DNA from 2 places in the Paeniglutamicibacter sp. MACA_103 genome. Region 2 is predicted to be linked to the other one. Evidence: riboswitches for the same ligand, from Rfam matches in the RefSeq annotation. Region 2 holds a riboswitch; the other holds the start of a gene.
The links. A riboswitch is a leader RNA that binds a small molecule or an ion and turns the genes downstream of it on or off. The one in region 2 is predicted to bind cyclic di-AMP.
Positions count from the first base shown of each region.

Region 1: it holds a riboswitch for cyclic di-AMP, as region 2 does, so the genes downstream of both, ACIPVK_RS02660 (M23 family metallopeptidase) here and ACIPVK_RS06730 (M23 family metallopeptidase) in region 2, are expected to answer to the same signal.

Region 1 is NZ_JBIXLN010000003.1:166,828-170,230, reverse strand. Features, by position in the region: gene ACIPVK_RS02665 (hypothetical protein) at 350-1,270, opposite strand; cyclic di-AMP (ydaO/yuaA leader) riboswitch at 1,963-2,137, shown strand; gene ACIPVK_RS02660 (M23 family metallopeptidase) at 2,126-3,130, shown strand.
Region 2 is NZ_JBIXLN010000010.1:48,942-52,344, reverse strand. Features, by position in the region: gene ACIPVK_RS06735 (C40 family peptidase) at 1-516, opposite strand, end outside; cyclic di-AMP (ydaO/yuaA leader) riboswitch at 522-683, opposite strand; gene ACIPVK_RS06730 (M23 family metallopeptidase) at 803-1,726, opposite strand; cyclic di-AMP (ydaO/yuaA leader) riboswitch at 1,814-1,988, opposite strand; gene ACIPVK_RS06725 (metal-dependent transcriptional regulator) at 2,081-2,776, opposite strand; gene serC (phosphoserine transaminase) at 2,971-3,403, shown strand, end outside.

The sequences.
Region 1 (3,403 bases), on a different contig from region 2:
GCCCGCAACAACAGGAAGCCGAGCCGCCGAAAAGCGGCTCGGCTTCCTTTTGTTGTGCCCAGCATGGGCGTTTGCCTCGAATTGACGGTCCGGTGAAGATGACAGTCCAAACACCGAGCGCATTTCAACCGAAGGATTGCACAGCGAGTACGGGCAATGGAATGACCCGTACCACCGCGTCCGCGATCTGGACGAGCGTTACCGGGTGGCCGCACCAGGCGGCGGCTAACAATTTCGAGCCAGGTCCCCCGAGGTTTAAACCCCAAGATCTGTCGCCGCCGTTTGCGGGCTGGCGTAAGCACCCGCGCCATTTCCCCGCCGAAGTCCGTCGAACCGAATCGTATGGCCGTCACCGCACAGTCGAAGAGGTTCGGTGTGGGTCCGTGCGACGGTGCGACAGGCGTGCTGCGACTCCAAGTGTCGCCAGTCCCCAGATCAGCCACCCTCCGTAGACGAGCACACCCAGCAAGGGACCCTCGTCCGACGCGTGGGCAAGCGATGAGTGGAGACCCGCGGTGCCGAGCCCGATCAGCGTCAAGCCCCCGGCAGCTGCAGTGGGGTGTGCCCACCGCGGGGCATCTCGCCGCCACCACCGCAAGGCCACCGCCGTCGCCGCCGTCCCCATCACGGCAAGTGCCACCGGCGCGAGGTAAGCCCCATCCACTGAGTGGGAGCCCGCGGGGGCCAGCCACGTTCCACCCGCAACCCAGAGTGTCTTGAGTCCGGGATAGATCAGGGCAACGGTGATGCCGAGCAGGGCAATCCATCTGGGAGTCTCCAGGGGAAAGCCGGTGCCCGTGCGCAGTGGGCTCCACTGGAGCCATGCGGCAATGATCGTGACGGTGGCGGCGAGGGAGACCAGCATCGAAAACAGGTCCACCGGAAAGGGGATCGCCCCCACCGCACGCAGCAGGTGGAACACGAGCGCGACCGCGGGCGGCCCCAGGAATACCGTCGCCAAAACACACAATGGCTTGCAGAACCGGACCGATGCGGAGGCAAGGATGACGAGGATTCCACCTACGAGCGGCGCCCAGACAGGGGCGAACCGGTCAACATAATCCGGCTGCCCTGACACGAGCAGTACCGCGCCCATCACCGCAGTCAGCCCGCCGCTGGTACCTGCCAACGGCGGGCGGCGCAGTCGGGCGAGGTGCCGGTGAACGACCAACCCGTCGGAAGGTCGTTCGCGCAGGCCGAGGCGGTGGGCGGCCTTTGCACGTCGCTCCGCACGAACCCTTTGCCAGTACTCGAAGGGGGAATTCGGCATACTCTGCTCCTGGTGATGAGAGAAGGGGCCGCATGCTTGCGGTAAGTCCCGTGTCAATCATGGGTCAGCCTATCCCTGAGGCGACTACCCACCCACCACTAACAGCCCGGCCCGGGAGCCTCCAGTCCCAATCCTTGGAAGGGCGGCCCTGACGTCGCGCCCTCCGGCGCTCAGTTCCCGCGCGCTTGCCTTCGTCCAAATCACGATCATCATGGCGCGCGTCACTGGGATCCTGGCCCCAGACCCTGGCTGGGAGCCACATCGTCCACACCGTGATAGGACCCTGCTGATTTAGTGGGTCGTGGTGGGCGGTTCGGCCCGTCGACCAACCTGAACGGGAGCATCAGCCCCGCCGCAGACCCCGGGCCGACCGTATTCTTGGTCACGTTCAAGATGCAGTCCCTGGGCGCTCATCAGCCCAAAATCAACCAAGTGGAACCCAAGCTATTGGCGCAGGCCAACGAGTGCGGCATCCGCCCGGGGGCCTAGTCACCCTGAAAAGAGGCCACTCTAAGTCATTCTGCTGGCGCAGGGATCGAAGGCGCGCCGGAGATTCCGACCGACTTCGGCGCCCATGTGTTCGTCCGCCGCATGGATTGATAACGGAATTGTAACTTTTATATATACCCTCGTAGGGTTTTAGGTCAGGTTGCTATTAGGCAACCCAGCCCCGATCCGGTTCGCACAACCCTACCGGCGGATCGCGGAGTCAGAATTTTCGGTAGGGGCGGAGGACCCATTCAACCGATCCTGGTCTTGGACCACGGATCTTGGGGTGAAGCCGAGTCCGTCCAGGCGCGCTCGGCCGAGTTGATCTCATGACTCGAATCCGACAGCTAACTTCGCAGGCGATACATGAGAGGTAAACATTTGACCCAGCAGCACAATTCCGGCCGCCGCCGCGCGCTCGGCCCCGTTGACGCTTCGCCTGCCAACGGTTCACTAGAGCAGATCGTGGACACCGCACTGAGCGGCGAAGTCACTTCCCGACGACCCGGCCGACGCGCCCTGAGCGCGGTCCCGGATTCAGCCGAGACCACTGATACCCAGCAGTATGTTGGCCACCGCTTTGTGGCGGGCCTGCGCTACGGAGCGTCCCCGGACCCGGCATCCATGGCGATGCCTGCCGAAGCCGACGACCCGGACAACTCCCTGAAGGTCGCGACCCGGCCCCGGCGCCCTCGACTTGGGTTGGTGCACAAGCTCGCCGCAGTCGCCGCCGTATCGGGCCTGGCATTCGTCGCCGCCCCCGCGCAGGAAGCCGAGGAAGTTGCCCCGGAACCCCAGCGCGTCGCACAGACCGCCGTCGCGGATGTCAAGGCCCCGGCCAACGACAAGCTCACGGTCGATCGCGCCTCGGTGACCAGCAAGTACGTCAAGAAAGCCAAGCCGGCACCAGTTGTCACCGTTGCCGCCGGAAAGGTCGCCAAGGAAACCAAGCCGGCGCCCGCCATCAGCGCTGACGAAGGAAAAGTCACCAGGCTCTCCCAGCCGGTGGACAGCATCCGCCTGACCTCCCGCTTCGGTTTCCGCAAGAACCCGACGGGCCCCGGCTATATGAACCACAACGGCCTGGATTACGCCGTGCCCATGGGCACCCCGATCAAGGCTGCCGCAGGCGGCACCGTCGTCCAGGCCGAATGGGCCGGCCATTCCGGCTTCCGCGTGGAGATCGACCACGGCAACGGCCTGCACACCAGCTACAACCACAACTCGGCCCTCAAGGTATCCGTGGGTCAAAAAGTCGCGCGCGGCGAAGTCGTCTCGCTTGCGGGCAGCACGGGCAATTCGACCGGTCCCCACCTGCACCTCGAAGTCATCGTCAACGGCGAATGGGTAAACCCCGAGGGCTGGCTGTAACAACAAAGCCACGCCGATCGGTGGCGGACTCCATCATGTTTAAAGAAGGCGTCCTACACCGCTGAAACGATCCGGATCGCCACGGCAATGGCCAGACGAACGCCGACGGATCGCGAGCTTCCCACACCATCGAACGACGTGATTCGCGTTTCCTAGTGCGGCATTGCGCGCCATGCCGGCGTGAACGCTTTTGCGCTGCGGGCGGTGCTGGCATGCTGGTGGTGTGAGACCGATCCTGGCTGATCCGCCCCGTACCGCCCTTAGTTGGAAACT
Region 2 (3,403 bases):
GGTTGCCGCAATACCCGAGAGGTTGGCGGTGTTCATCGAGTCGCTCTTGACCTTGGGGGCCGCGGAGGTCGTCGGTGCGGAATCGCGGTTCGAGCGGGTCATCGGCGCACTGGCGTCCGAGTTGTTGCTGGAACGAGTCACCGGAGCGGTGTCGTTGGAACGCGTGGAGACCTCGTTGGCCACTGCGATGACCACGGGGGCCGGCGCGGGCTTGGAGGTGAACGCTGCGCGTTCGATGCTCAGGTCCTTGGCCTTGGAAGCCGAGACCGAAACGGCCTTGACGGCTACGCGCTCTGCGGAAAGGCCTTCAACGGGAACCGCGCTTGCATCGCGGGAAACGTTTCCCTGAGCTGCCGGAACACCGAGGGTCAGTACGAGACCCGATGCGGCTGCAATGACTGCGGCCTGGCGGCCAACCGATCCAGCGTTCGAGGCGACTGCCTTCGAGATGGACTCTAGCGGGTTGGTCCGAACTGCGGTCGCGCGGTGGCGGCCCAATGCTTGACGTGTAGTCACGTAGTAATGCCTCTCCTGATGCCTGCGAGGTGAGCTGTCGGGTTCGAGTGGGAGTCACTCGGCAATCCGGCCGCCAGGCCGAACTACTTAACCCCAAGGCTTCCTGTACGGAAACCGAAATGTGGGTCCCCCGCCACTGCCAAACGAGTTTTGAACGGACACCGTGGGCTGGCAGTGCTCGGCACTTCCCGCGGCGGCGAGCAGGGTTGTTCCCTGATCACTTACTTAGAATATATGAAGCGAATCCAAAAGTCACGTTCTGATCACGGAACGGTGACAATTGCCGTTATAACCAGCCTTCGGGGTTTACCCACTTGCCGTTGACGATGACCTCGAGGTGCAGGTGGGGACCGGTTGAGTTGCCCGTGCTGCCACTCAAGGAGACGACCTCGCCACGCTTGACCTTTTGTCCTACGGAGACCTTCAGGGCCGAGTTGTGGTTGTAGCTGGTGTGCAAGCCGTTGCCGTGGTCGATCTCCACGCGGAAGCCGGAGTGGCCCGCCCAGGCGGCCTGCACGACGGTTCCGGCGGCACTGGCCTTGATCGGGGTGCCCATCGGAACGGCGTAGTCCAGGCCGTTGTGGTTCATGTACCCCGGGCCTGTTGGATTCTTGCGGTGGCCGAAGCGCGACGTCAATCGGATGTTGTCCACCGGCTGTGCCAGCACTCCGCCGGCGGCGATCTTGGTGACGTCTCCGCCGGCAGCGGTCATGATCGTTGCCAGCTGGTCTTCCTTGGTGAATTCACTGGTCACCGAGGCGCGCTCGATCTTGACCTCTTCACCGGCAGGTGCCTTGACGTCGACCACGACGGACTGGGCCACGCGCTCGGTGCCCGCGGTTGCCGTCTCGGCATCCTTCGCGGGTGAGGCGGCGGCGAACGCCAGGCCGGAAACGGCCGCGACTGCGGCAAGCTTGTGCGTGAAACCGAGGCGGGTGCGCGGTGTCCGGGGCGCGAGCTTCAGGACGTTGTCCAGCTCGTCGGCCTCGACCGGAGCGGCAACCGGTGCGGCGGTCGCGGCAAGAGCGGCGGGGATCTCGGTGGCGGCAATGGCTGCCGCGTCCGGAGATACGCCGTACCGCAGGCCGGCCACAAAGCGTCGGCCGGTGTACTGCGTGGCTTCAGGGGACTCGACGGAATCCGGGACCACGCTCAGGGCGCGTCGACCGGCACGTCGGGTGGTGGTTTCACCGCTCAATGCGGTGTCCACGATCTGCTCTAGTGAACCTTCAGCAGGCGAAGCATCAACGGGTCCGGACGCACGACGGCGGCCGGCGGTGTGCTGCTGAGTCAAATGTCAACCTCTCATGTATCGCCTGCGAAGTTAGCTGTCGGATTCGAGTCATGAGATCAACTCGGCAGAGCCCACCAAGGCGGACTCAGCTTCACCCCAAGATCCATGGTCCAAGACCAGGAACGGTTGAATGGGTCCTCCGCCCCTACCGAAAATTCTGACTCCGCGATCCGCCGGCAGGGTTATGCGAATCGGATCGGGACTAGGTTACCTAAGTGCAACCCAACGCAAAACACTACCGGGATTTATGCCAAAGTTACAATTCCGTTATCAATCCATGCGGCGGACAAACACGTGGGCGCTGACTTCGGTCGGAAGCTCCAGCGCGCCCTCGATTCCCTCCACCCGAACGACCACGTATTCTCCGGCCCTTTCTAAGGTGACTAGGGCACCCGGGCGGATGCCGCCCTCATCAAGCTGGACCAGCAGCTCGGGTTCCACCTGGATCGTTTCGGCCAGGCGCTCCACCCGGACAGGGCCCAGGTTTCCGTCGATCAGGGCCGAATCGAGACTTTGGACACCTACGGAGATTTCCGCCAGCCCCGGGCCTCCCAACGTCTCGAGCCCGGGGATCGGGTTTCCATAGGGAGAGGCCTCGGGCGCACCGAGCAACTTGTACAGCCGCTGCTCCACGCGCTCGCTCATCACGTGCTCCCAACGGCAGGCCTCCTCGTGGACGTACTCCCACTCCAGGCCAATGACATCTGCCAACAGGCGCTCGGCCAGGCGGTGCTTGCGCATCACGCCGGTGGCTACCTCGGCGCCGTGCTCGGTCAGTTCGAGGTGGCGGTCGGTGGTCACCACGACCAGCCCGTCGCGTTCCATGCGGGCCACCGTCTGCGAGACCGTGGGCCCGGAATGCCCAAGTCGCTCGGCAATACGCGCGCGCAGGGCAATGATGCCCTCCTCCTGGAGTTCCAGGATGGTGCGCAGGTACATTTCGGTGGTATCGATCAAATCTGACACGTTTGCAGCTCCCGCATGGGTTGATTGTTACAAGAGTTCACTACGCTTTCACTCTACCCGCGTTCACATTGGCGTCTCGCTATTACACATTGGGCCCCGGAGTGCGAGATTATTGAACCACTGGGCACCCTCAATGCGCATTGGTTTGCGGCAGCGGAAGTGTCAAAGCGTAAAACCCCCTTATGAGGAGCAACATGAGCACCGGCGTGACTATTCCCCAAGACCTCTTGCCCGTCGACGGCCGATTTGGCGCCGGACCCTCCAAGGTCCGCCCCGAGCAGGTCCAGGCACTCGTCGACGCGGGAACGCAGCTCTTGGGAACCTCGCACCGCCAGGCCCCCGTGAAGAACCTGGTCCGCGACATCCAAGAGGGCCTCAAGACCTTCTTCAACGCCCCGGCCGACTATGAAGTGGTCCTGGGCGTGGGCGGGTCAACCGCCTTCTGGGACATCGCCGCCTTCGGCCTGGTCCGCAACAAGGCCCAGCACCTGTCCTTCGGCGAGTTCGGCTCGAAGTTCGCCGCCGCCACCAACAAGGCGCCGTTCCTGGAACCGTCCACGATCATCACCTCCGAACCCGGCACCCGCCCGGTCCCCGTGGCCGAAACCGGCGTGGATGTATACGCTT